DNA from 2 places in the Micromonospora marincola genome. Region 1 is predicted to be linked to the other one. Evidence: riboswitches for the same ligand, from Rfam matches in the RefSeq annotation. Region 1 holds a riboswitch; the other holds the start of a gene.
What was found. A riboswitch is a leader RNA that binds a small molecule or an ion and turns the genes downstream of it on or off. The one in region 1 is predicted to bind cobalamin.
Positions count from the first base shown of each region.

Region 2: it holds a riboswitch for cobalamin, as region 1 does, so the genes downstream of both, metE (5-methyltetrahydropteroyltriglutamate--homocysteine S-methyltransferase) here and SM450_RS23460 (ribonucleoside-diphosphate reductase subunit alpha) in region 1, are expected to answer to the same signal.

Region 1 is NZ_JAXCFT010000013.1:88,703-93,110, reverse strand. It holds gene SM450_RS23470 (PepSY-associated TM helix domain-containing protein) at 1-1,428, shown strand, start outside; gene SM450_RS23465 (PrsW family intramembrane metalloprotease) at 1,443-2,249, opposite strand; cobalamin riboswitch at 2,467-2,678, shown strand; gene SM450_RS23460 (ribonucleoside-diphosphate reductase subunit alpha) at 2,801-4,408, shown strand, end outside.
Region 2 is NZ_JAXCFT010000008.1:160,032-164,439, forward strand. It holds gene SM450_RS19105 (ATP-binding cassette domain-containing protein) at 1-194, opposite strand, end outside; gene metE (5-methyltetrahydropteroyltriglutamate--homocysteine S-methyltransferase) at 492-2,729, opposite strand; cobalamin riboswitch at 2,845-3,057, opposite strand; cobalamin riboswitch at 3,186-3,398, shown strand; gene SM450_RS19115 (acyl-CoA thioesterase) at 3,525-4,037, shown strand; gene SM450_RS19120 (LysE family translocator) at 4,041-4,408, shown strand, end outside.

The DNA.
Region 1 (4,408 bases):
GACTCCCCCACCAGCCCGGCCGGTCCCGTCCGGCCGGCGCGCCGATCCGCGGCGGTGGCGCTGCTGACCCGCCTGCACTTCTACGCCGGCGTCCTGGTCGCGCCGTTCCTGCTGGTCGCCGCGCTCACCGGGCTGGCCTACACGCTCACCCCGCAGCTCGACGACGCGCTCTACGGCGACAAGCTCACCGTCTCGACCGTCGGCGGGCAGCCCCGGCCGCTCGCCGAGCAGATCGCCGCCGCCCGCGCCGCGCACCCCGACGGCACGCTCACCGAAGTGCAGCCCGGCGACGGCGACCGGACCACACGCGTGGTCTTCGCCCGGGACGACCTCGGCGACCGGCAGCACACCGTCTACGTCGACCCGTACACCGCTCGGGTGTCCGGCCGGTTGACCACCTGGTTCGGCTCGACGCCGGCCACGACGTGGCTCGACGACCTGCACCGCAACCTGCACCTGGGCGCGGTCGGGCGGCACTACTCGGAGATCGCGGCGAGCTGGCTGTGGGTGCTGGCGCTCGGCGGCGTGGTGCTGTGGTGGCGCCGGCGCGCGGCGGGCCGGACCCGGGCCCGGCACCTGCTCGTGCCCGACCTGTCCGCCGCTCGGGGCGTGCGCCGCACCCGGGGCTGGCACGCCACCACAGGCGTGTGGCTCGCCGTCGGCCTGCTCTTCCTCTCCGCCACCGGCCTGACCTGGTCCCGCTACGCCGGGGCGAACTTCGGCGCCGGGCTGGACGCGCTGCGGGCCGGCACCCCGGAGATCTCCACCGCGCTGGCCGGCGCGCCGCCGGCCAGCGGCGGCGGCGAGCACCAGCACGGCGGGTCGGCCACCGCCACGGCGACGGACCCGGCGACCTACGACCTGGTGCTCGGCGGCGCCCGCGCCGCCGGCCTGTCCGGCCCGGTCGCGATCACCCCGCCCGGCGAGGCCGGCGCCGCGTGGACGGTCGCCCAGACCGACGACAGGTGGCCGGTCGGGTACGACCGGGTCGCGGTCGATCCGGCCACCGGGACGGTGACCGCGCGCAGCGACTTCGCCGACTGGCCGGCGCTGGCGAAGCTCAGCAAGCTCGGCATCCAGGCGCACATGGGCCGGCTGTTCGGGCCGGTGAACCAGATCCTGCTCGCCGCGCTCGCGCTCGGCCTGCTCTGCGTCGTCGTCTGGGGTTACCGGATGTGGTGGCAGCGCCGCCCCACCCGCGCCGACCGTCGGGCGCCGCTCGGCGCGCCGCCGGCCCGCGGGGCGGTACGCGGGCTGCCGTGGTGGGCGCTGCTGGCCGGCGTGCCGGTCGTGCTGGCGCTCGGCTGGGCGCTGCCCTGGTTCGGTGGCACGCTGCTCGGCTTCCTCGTGGTCGACGCGGTGGTCGGGTGGCGCCGGCGTCGCCGCCGCCCGGCCGTCCCGGTCTCGCCCGCACCGGCCGGCGGTTGACCCGCGCCGGGGTGTTAAGCGGGGGCCCCGCCTATACCGGAGGCGTTAAGCGGGGCCCCTTCCTTCGGGCCTTCGCGGTCGAGGTGCAGGCGCAGCAGCAGCCAGCCCAGCGACACGCCGCCGATGAACAGGTAGGCGGCCTGCGTGCCGACCGTGTCCCAGCAGGTGTGCAGCGCGACCGCGGCGGCGAAGGTCAGCAGGAACGCGGCCAGCCGGCGACCACCTGGCGCGGCGGCGAGGGCGAACAGCGCGCCCGCGGTCAGGCCGGTCCAGGACAGGTGCGCGGCCGGCGCGGTGAGGCCGCGGACCAGCAGCGTCTGCTCGACGGCGCCGAGGTTGCCCTGCGACCCGACGAGCGCGGTGAACGCGTATCCCATCGTCTCCAGGGCGGCGAAGCCGGCGCCGGAGGCCACCCCGATCACCAGCCCGTCGGCCGGCGTCCGGTGCCGCCGCCACAGCAGCAGGATGCCGGCCGGCACGATCAGCTTCGCCGTCTCCTCGATCAGGCCGACGAACACCATCGGCAGCACGCCGAGCCGGTGCAGGGTGTCGTACTCCAGCCAGCCGGCGGCGACCACGCCGATCACTCCACCGAGGAACGCGGCGACGCCGACGACCGAGCCGGGAACCCGCCAGCGCCCCGAGCGGCCCTCGGCGAAGGTCAGGAACGTGGCCGGCGCGATGGCGGCGCCGAGCACGATCAGCGCGGGCACGAAATTGATGTTCCGGGTGCCGATCAGAGTTTCCAGCACCAGCAGGAACAGCCCCACACCGACAAGCAGGACCGCGACCCAAGCCCAGCGACGCCCCAGATTCGCCATGCGGCCGAGTATCGCCGGTGCGTCCCCCGAACGCCATCCGCCGATGCCGATCCACGTCCGACACGCGCCCGACGCCGGCTCCATCGATCATGAGGTTGACGGCGGCCTGTGTCCGGATTGTCGCCGACAACTTCATGATCGCCCAATGCGGGGGGTGAGAGGCAGCCGACACGCCGGGGGCGACATGTGGTGTTGCGTGAAGACGGCTACCGCCATATATGGTGGTCGCGTAGCTGGTTCGGCCGCGCCTTCGGGTGTGGTCGAGGCAAGAGGGAACCCGGTGCGAGTCCGGGACTGCCCCGCAGCGGTGAGTGGGAACGACCGCCGTCATCAGCACTGGGCCACCGGCCTGGGAAGCGACGGCCAGTAGGCGACCGAACCCCGGTCCGGCCCGCGAGTCCGAAGACCTGCCAGCACGCCGTGCGCTGCCGCGCGCGGCGGTCGAAGGTCGCGTGGGACGACCGACGCCAGCAGCCGGGCCGGCCGTCGCGCCGCGCCCGTTGGCGTTCTCCCGCCGTCCGAGGCCATCGGAGTGACAGCGAGGAGAGGTCATGACGGTCGTGCGGGAGAGCCCCCCGGAGCAGCGCCGGCTGGCGATGCGGGTCCGCAAGCGGGACGGCGACACCGAGCCGGTCGATGTCAACCGGATCGTGCGGGCGGTCGAACGCTGGGTCGCCGACCTGGACGAGGTGGACCCGTTGCGGGTGGCCACCAGGACGATAAGCGGGCTCTACGACGGGGCGAGCACCGCCGAGCTGGACCGGTTGTCGATCCAGACCGCGGCGGAGCTGATCGGCGAGGAGCCGCAGTACTCGAAGCTCGCCGCCCGGCTGCTGGCCGCGTACGTGCACGAGGAGGTCCGCGGGCAGCAGGTGGCGAGCTTCAGCCAGTCGATCAGGTACGGGCACGGCCTCGGGCTGGTCGGCGACGACACCGCCGCGTTCGTGGCCCGCCACGCCGGCGAACTTGACGACGCCGTGGACCCCTCCGGTGACCTGCGCTTCGAATACTTCGGACTGCGTACGGTGGCGGACCGCTACCTGCTGCGGCACCCGGAGTCGCGGCTGGTGGTGGAGACGCCGCAGTACTGGCTGCTGCGGGTGGCCTGTGGCCTGTCCCACACGCCCGCCGAGGCGGTCGGCCTCTACCGGCTGATGTCCAGCCTGGCGTACCTGCCCAGCTCCCCCACGCTGTTCAACTCCGGCACCCGGCACACCCAGATGTCGTCGTGCTTCCTGGTGGACTCGCCGCGCGACGAGCTGGACTCGATCTACGAGCGCTACCACCAGGTCGCGAAGCTGTCGAAGTTCTCCGGCGGCATCGGCATCGCCTGGTCCCGGGTACGCGGCCGGGGCGCCCTGATCCGGGGCACGAACGGACGGTCGAACGGCATCGTGCCGTTCCTCAAGACGCTCGACGCCGGGGTCGCGGCGGTCAACCAGGGCGGCCGGCGCAAGGGCGCGGCCTGCGTCTACCTGGAACCGTGGCACCCGGACGTGGAGGAGTTCCTGGAACTGCGGGACAACACCGGCGAGGAGTCCCGGCGTACGCACAACCTCAACCTGGCCAACTGGATCCCGGACGAGTTCATGCGCCGGGTCGAGGCCGACGGCGACTGGTCGCTCATCGACCCGTCCGACGCGCCGGAGCTGCCCGACCTGTACGGGGAGGCGTTCGACGCCGCGTACCGGGCGGCGGAGAAGAAGGCGGTTCGCACGGTGAAGGCCCGGGACCTGTACGGGCGGATGATGCGCACGCTCGCGCAGACCGGCAACGGCTGGATGACGTTCAAGGACGCCGCGAACCGGATGTCCAACCAGACCGGCGAGCCGGGGAACGTGATCCACCTGTCCAACCTGTGCACCGAGATCCTGGAGGTCAACGACGACGCCGAGACGGCGGTGTGCAACCTCGGCTCGGTAAACCTCGGCGCGCACGTCACCGCCGAGGGCGTCGACTGGGAGCGGCTGCGGGCCACGGTACGCACGGCGGTGGTCTTCCTCGACCGGGTGATCGACATCAACTACTACCCGGCCGCGCAGGCGGCGGCGTCGAACCCGCGATGGCGGCCGGTCGGGCTGGGGCTGATGGGCCTTCAGGACGCGTTCTTCACGCTGCGCCTGCCGTTCGACTCGGCGCGGGCGCGGGAGCTGTCCACC
Region 2 (4,408 bases), on a different contig from region 1:
TCTACACCGATGCCGCCGCCGGCCAGGGGGTGCAGGCCGAGCGCCGCGCGCAGCAGGGTCGTCTTGCCGGAGCCGTTGGCGCCTGTCAACGCCACGTGCTCACCCGGGCCGACGGCCAGATCGACCGCGTCCACTGCGGTCCTGCGGCCGTACCGGCAGGTGACGGCCCGGAATGTCACCGCGGCGGCGCTCACTCGACCGGCCTCGGCGCGCGGTGTCCGGTGGGTGGCCCGCAGATCCTTCGCGTGCCCGCCCGTCCGGCCGTCGCGTCGTGGCGGGCTTCGCCCCTCACCTGAACCTCCACGCGTGGCCCTTCCCCGTGTCGCGGCACGGCGCTCATCCGACATGCCGGTAGTCGGGACGGCCACCCGATCGTGGTTCCCGCGGCTTCGTGGGGACGTGCGGGCAGGGCACGGGGATCGCGGTGAGCCCGGACGCCGCCCGCCGGCCGGGCCGGGTGACCGCTGTCGGGTGGCCACCCGGCGACGACGTCAGCCCTGCCGTACCTCGGCCGCCGCCGCGACGAGGTGCCGCAGGGACGCTTCGACCTCGGGGTAGCCGCGGGTCTTCAGGCCGCAGTCGGGGTTGACCCAGAGCCGCTGGGCGGGGACCGCGGCGACGGCGCGGCGCAGCGCGTCGACGACCTCGTCGTGCGGCGGTACGCGGGGAGAGTGGATGTCCCAGACGCCGGGTCCGATGCCTCGGTGGTAGCCGATGGTGGCGAGGTCGTCGAGGATCTCCATCTTGGAGCGGGACGCCTCGATGCTGGTGACGTCGGCGTCGAGGGCGTCGATGGCGGCGATGACCTCCCCGAACTCGGAGTAGCACAGGTGGGTGTGGATCTGCGTGTCGTCGGCGACGCCGCTGATGGCCAGCCGGAACGCACCGGCCGCCCAGTCCAGGTAGGTCTGCTGGTGGGCGCGGCGTAGCGGCAGGGTTTCCCGCAGTGCGGGTTCGTCGACCTGGATGACGCGGATGCCGGCGGTCTCCAGGTCGCGGCACTCGTCGCGCAGGGCGAGGGCGACCTGGTCGGCGGTGTCGGCGAGCGGCTGGTCGTCGCGGACGAAGGACCAGGCGAGGATGGTGACCGGGCCGGTGAGCATGCCCTTGACCGGTTTGCTGGTCAGGGATTGGGCGTAGGTGGACCAGGCGACGGTCATCGGCGCCCGGCGGGCGACGTCGCCGTGGATGACGGGTGGGCGTACGCAGCGGGTGCCGTAGGACTGCACCCAGCCGTGGTCGGTGGCGGCGAACCCGTCGAGCTGCTCGGCGAAGTACTGGACCATGTCGTTGCGTTCCGGCTCGCCGTGCACGAGGACGTCCAGGCCCAGGCTCTCCTGCAGGCGGATGACGTGGGCGACCTCGGCGCGTATCCGCGCGGTGTAGCCGGCGTCGTCGAGGGTGCCGGCCCGGTGGGCGGCGCGTGCCGCGCGCAGCTCGGGGGTCTGAGGGAAGGAGCCGATCGTGGTGGTGGGCAGCGCGGGCAGGCCGAGGCGGCGCTGCTGGCGGGCGGCCCGGTCGGAGTAGTCGCCGCGCCGCCGGTGCTCGGGGCGCAGCGCGGCGAGGCGTCCGCGGATCTCGTCGCGCCGCCAGGACGCCGGTGTGGCCGGCAGTGGTGCCGGCACGGCGGTGGTGCCGTCGCGCAATGCGCGCCCGAGCAGGACGACTTCGTCGAGCTTCTGCCGGGCGAACGCGAGCCGTTCGGACAGCCGAGGGTCCAGGCGGGTCTCCGCGCTCAGGTCGACCGGGACGTGCAGCAGGGAGCAGGACGTGGACACCGCGACGTGGTCGGCCAGCGCGGCGACGGTGGCTCCGGCGGCGACGGCGGCCCGCAGATCGGTACGCCAGATGTTGCGGCCGTCGACGAGGCCGGCGACGATCGTCTTCCCGCCCAGGGGGCCGGCACCGGTCAGCCGTTCGAGGTTCCCCGGACCGGCGACGAGGTCGACCCCGACGGCGTCGACCGGGGTGTCGAGCAGCGCCGGGAGGGCGTCGGCGAGGTCACCGAAGTAGGTGGCGACGAAGATCCGCGGCCGGTTCGGCAGGTCACCGAGGCGCCGGTAGGCGCGGTGGAGACCGTCGATCTCGGCCGCGGTGCGGTCGGCGACGTAGGCGGGCTCGTCGAGCTGCACCCACGGCACACCCGCCCCGGCGAGCGCGGTGAGGATGCCGGCGTAGGTGTCGACCAGGTCGTCGAGCCGGGCGAACGGGTCGGCACCCTTGGCCAGCAGCAGGAACGTGGCCGGGCCGATCAGCACCGGGCGGGTGGTGATGCCGAGGGCGCGGGCCTCGGCGTACTCGCTCAGCGCCTTGGCGGGGTGGGCGGCGAAGCGGGTGTCGGGGTCGATCTCCGGTACCAGGTAGTGGTAGTTGGTGTCGAACCACTTGGTCAGCTCCAGCGCCGGTTCGGCGTCGACGCCGCGGGCCATCGCGAAGTAGGTGTCGAGTTCGTCGAGACCGAGGCGGGCGAACCGGTGGGGAACGGCGCCGAGGGCGACGGCGGTGTCGAGCATCTGGTCGTAGTAGGAGAAGGTGTTCGACGGGATCGCGTCCAGGCGGGCGTCGCGCAGCGTCCGCCACACCTGCGCCCGTAGCTCGGCGGCGGTCTCGTGCAGGCCGGCGGCGTCGAGCGTGCCGGCCCAGTATGCCTCGACCGCCTTCTTCAGCTCGCGGCGCGCGCCGATGCGCGGGTAGCCGAGCACGGTGCTCTGGCCGAATGAGGTTGTCACGGGTGGTCCTTCCCTCGAGGTGCCTGGCGACCTCTCGGGAGGGAGAAGCGGATACGACGGGCGTACCGGCTTTCCGCCCTGGCCCTCCCGAGAGGCCGCCGACGGCGCGCACCGGACGGTGCACGCGGCGCTGGCAGGTCTTCGGACTCGCGGGCATGACACGAGGTCGCCTACTGGCCGTCGCTTCCCGGACCCTGCGGTCCAGTGCTTCGATGACGGCGGTCGTTCCCACTCACCGCTGCGGGGCAGTCCCGGTCTCGCACCGGGTTCCCTCTTACGACGCCCACCCGCCGAGGCGGGAAGGCGAACCAGCACCGCGCATGATCGTACGCCGACGGTGCGGAGGGTGGGCGGCGTGTCCGAGTCGCGGGACACCTCGACGGCACCGATCAGGACGCGACGAGACTGGCGTCACCCGCCCCGACCTGCCACACGGGCCGCGTTCGGACGACTGGCTACGATGGCGGCAGCGCTGGTTCATCCGGTCGGCGACGGCCGGGTGTCGTAAGAGGGAACCCGGTGGAAGTCCGGGACTGCCCCGCAGCGGTGAGTGGGAACGACCGCCGTCAACGAAGCACTGGGCCACCGGCCTGGGAAGCGACGGCAAGTAGGTGACCGAGACCGGTCATGCCCGCGAGTCCGAAGACCTGCCCGCGCCGCGCGCACCACCGGTGCGCGCTGCCGTCGACCTCGCGGGTGGGCCGGGCGGGTGACACGTCGTACGCGATCCGTCGGCGTGTCCTCGACGCGCGCCCTCCGGTCGGCGGTCCGCTGCATCGAGGACGGACCCGCACAGTGCCCGACACCATCACGCTCGCCGGCCGACCACCGTCGGCGTCGCACCTGACCCTGTCGCAGATCATGGACCAGCACCACACCAACCTGATGGGTACGGTGCACGGCGGCCGGATCCTCAACCTGATCGACTCGGTCGCCGGGGTGGTCGCCGCGCGCCACTCCGATGGCCCGGCGGTCACCGCCGCCATCGACGAGACCGCGTTCCTGCGCGCGGTCCGGGTGGGCGACGTGGTCCACGTCGACGCCCGGATCACCTGGGCCGGCCGCAGCTCGATGGAGGTGGCGGTGAAGGTCAGCGCGGACCGGTGGGACCGGGCGGTGCCGCCGGTCGACGTGGCGACGGCGCACCTGGTGATGGTGGCCGTCGACGACCACGGCGACCCCCGCGCCGTTCCGCCGCTGTTGCCGGAGACCGACGGTGACCGGCGGCGCTACCGGGAGGCGCGGATCCGGCGGGAGCACCGGCTGTCGCTACGGCGGGCGTTGCTCGACGGCGCCGGGGAGGGCTGAGCGATGCTCGGACTGTCCGTGGCGACCCTCGCCGGCTACCTCGCCGCGATCGCCGTCCTCATGGTCACCCCCGGTCCGGACATGATGTTCGTGCTGGCCAACGCCACAGGCTACGGCGCCCGGTCGGGCGTCGTCGCCGCGCTGGGCGTCGCCGCGGGGGAGGCCGTGCACGTCGCGGCGGTGGTCGGGGGACTGGCCACCGTGGTCAGCGCGTCGCCGACGTTGTTCACGGCGATCCGATGGGCCGGCGCCGCGTACCTGATCGTGTTGGGTGTCCGGGCCGCGCGCCACCGCGATCCGGTGGCCGTCACCGGTCCGGACCGTGGCGCGTCGCCCCGTCGGGCGTTTCTGCGCGGCCTGGTGACGAACCT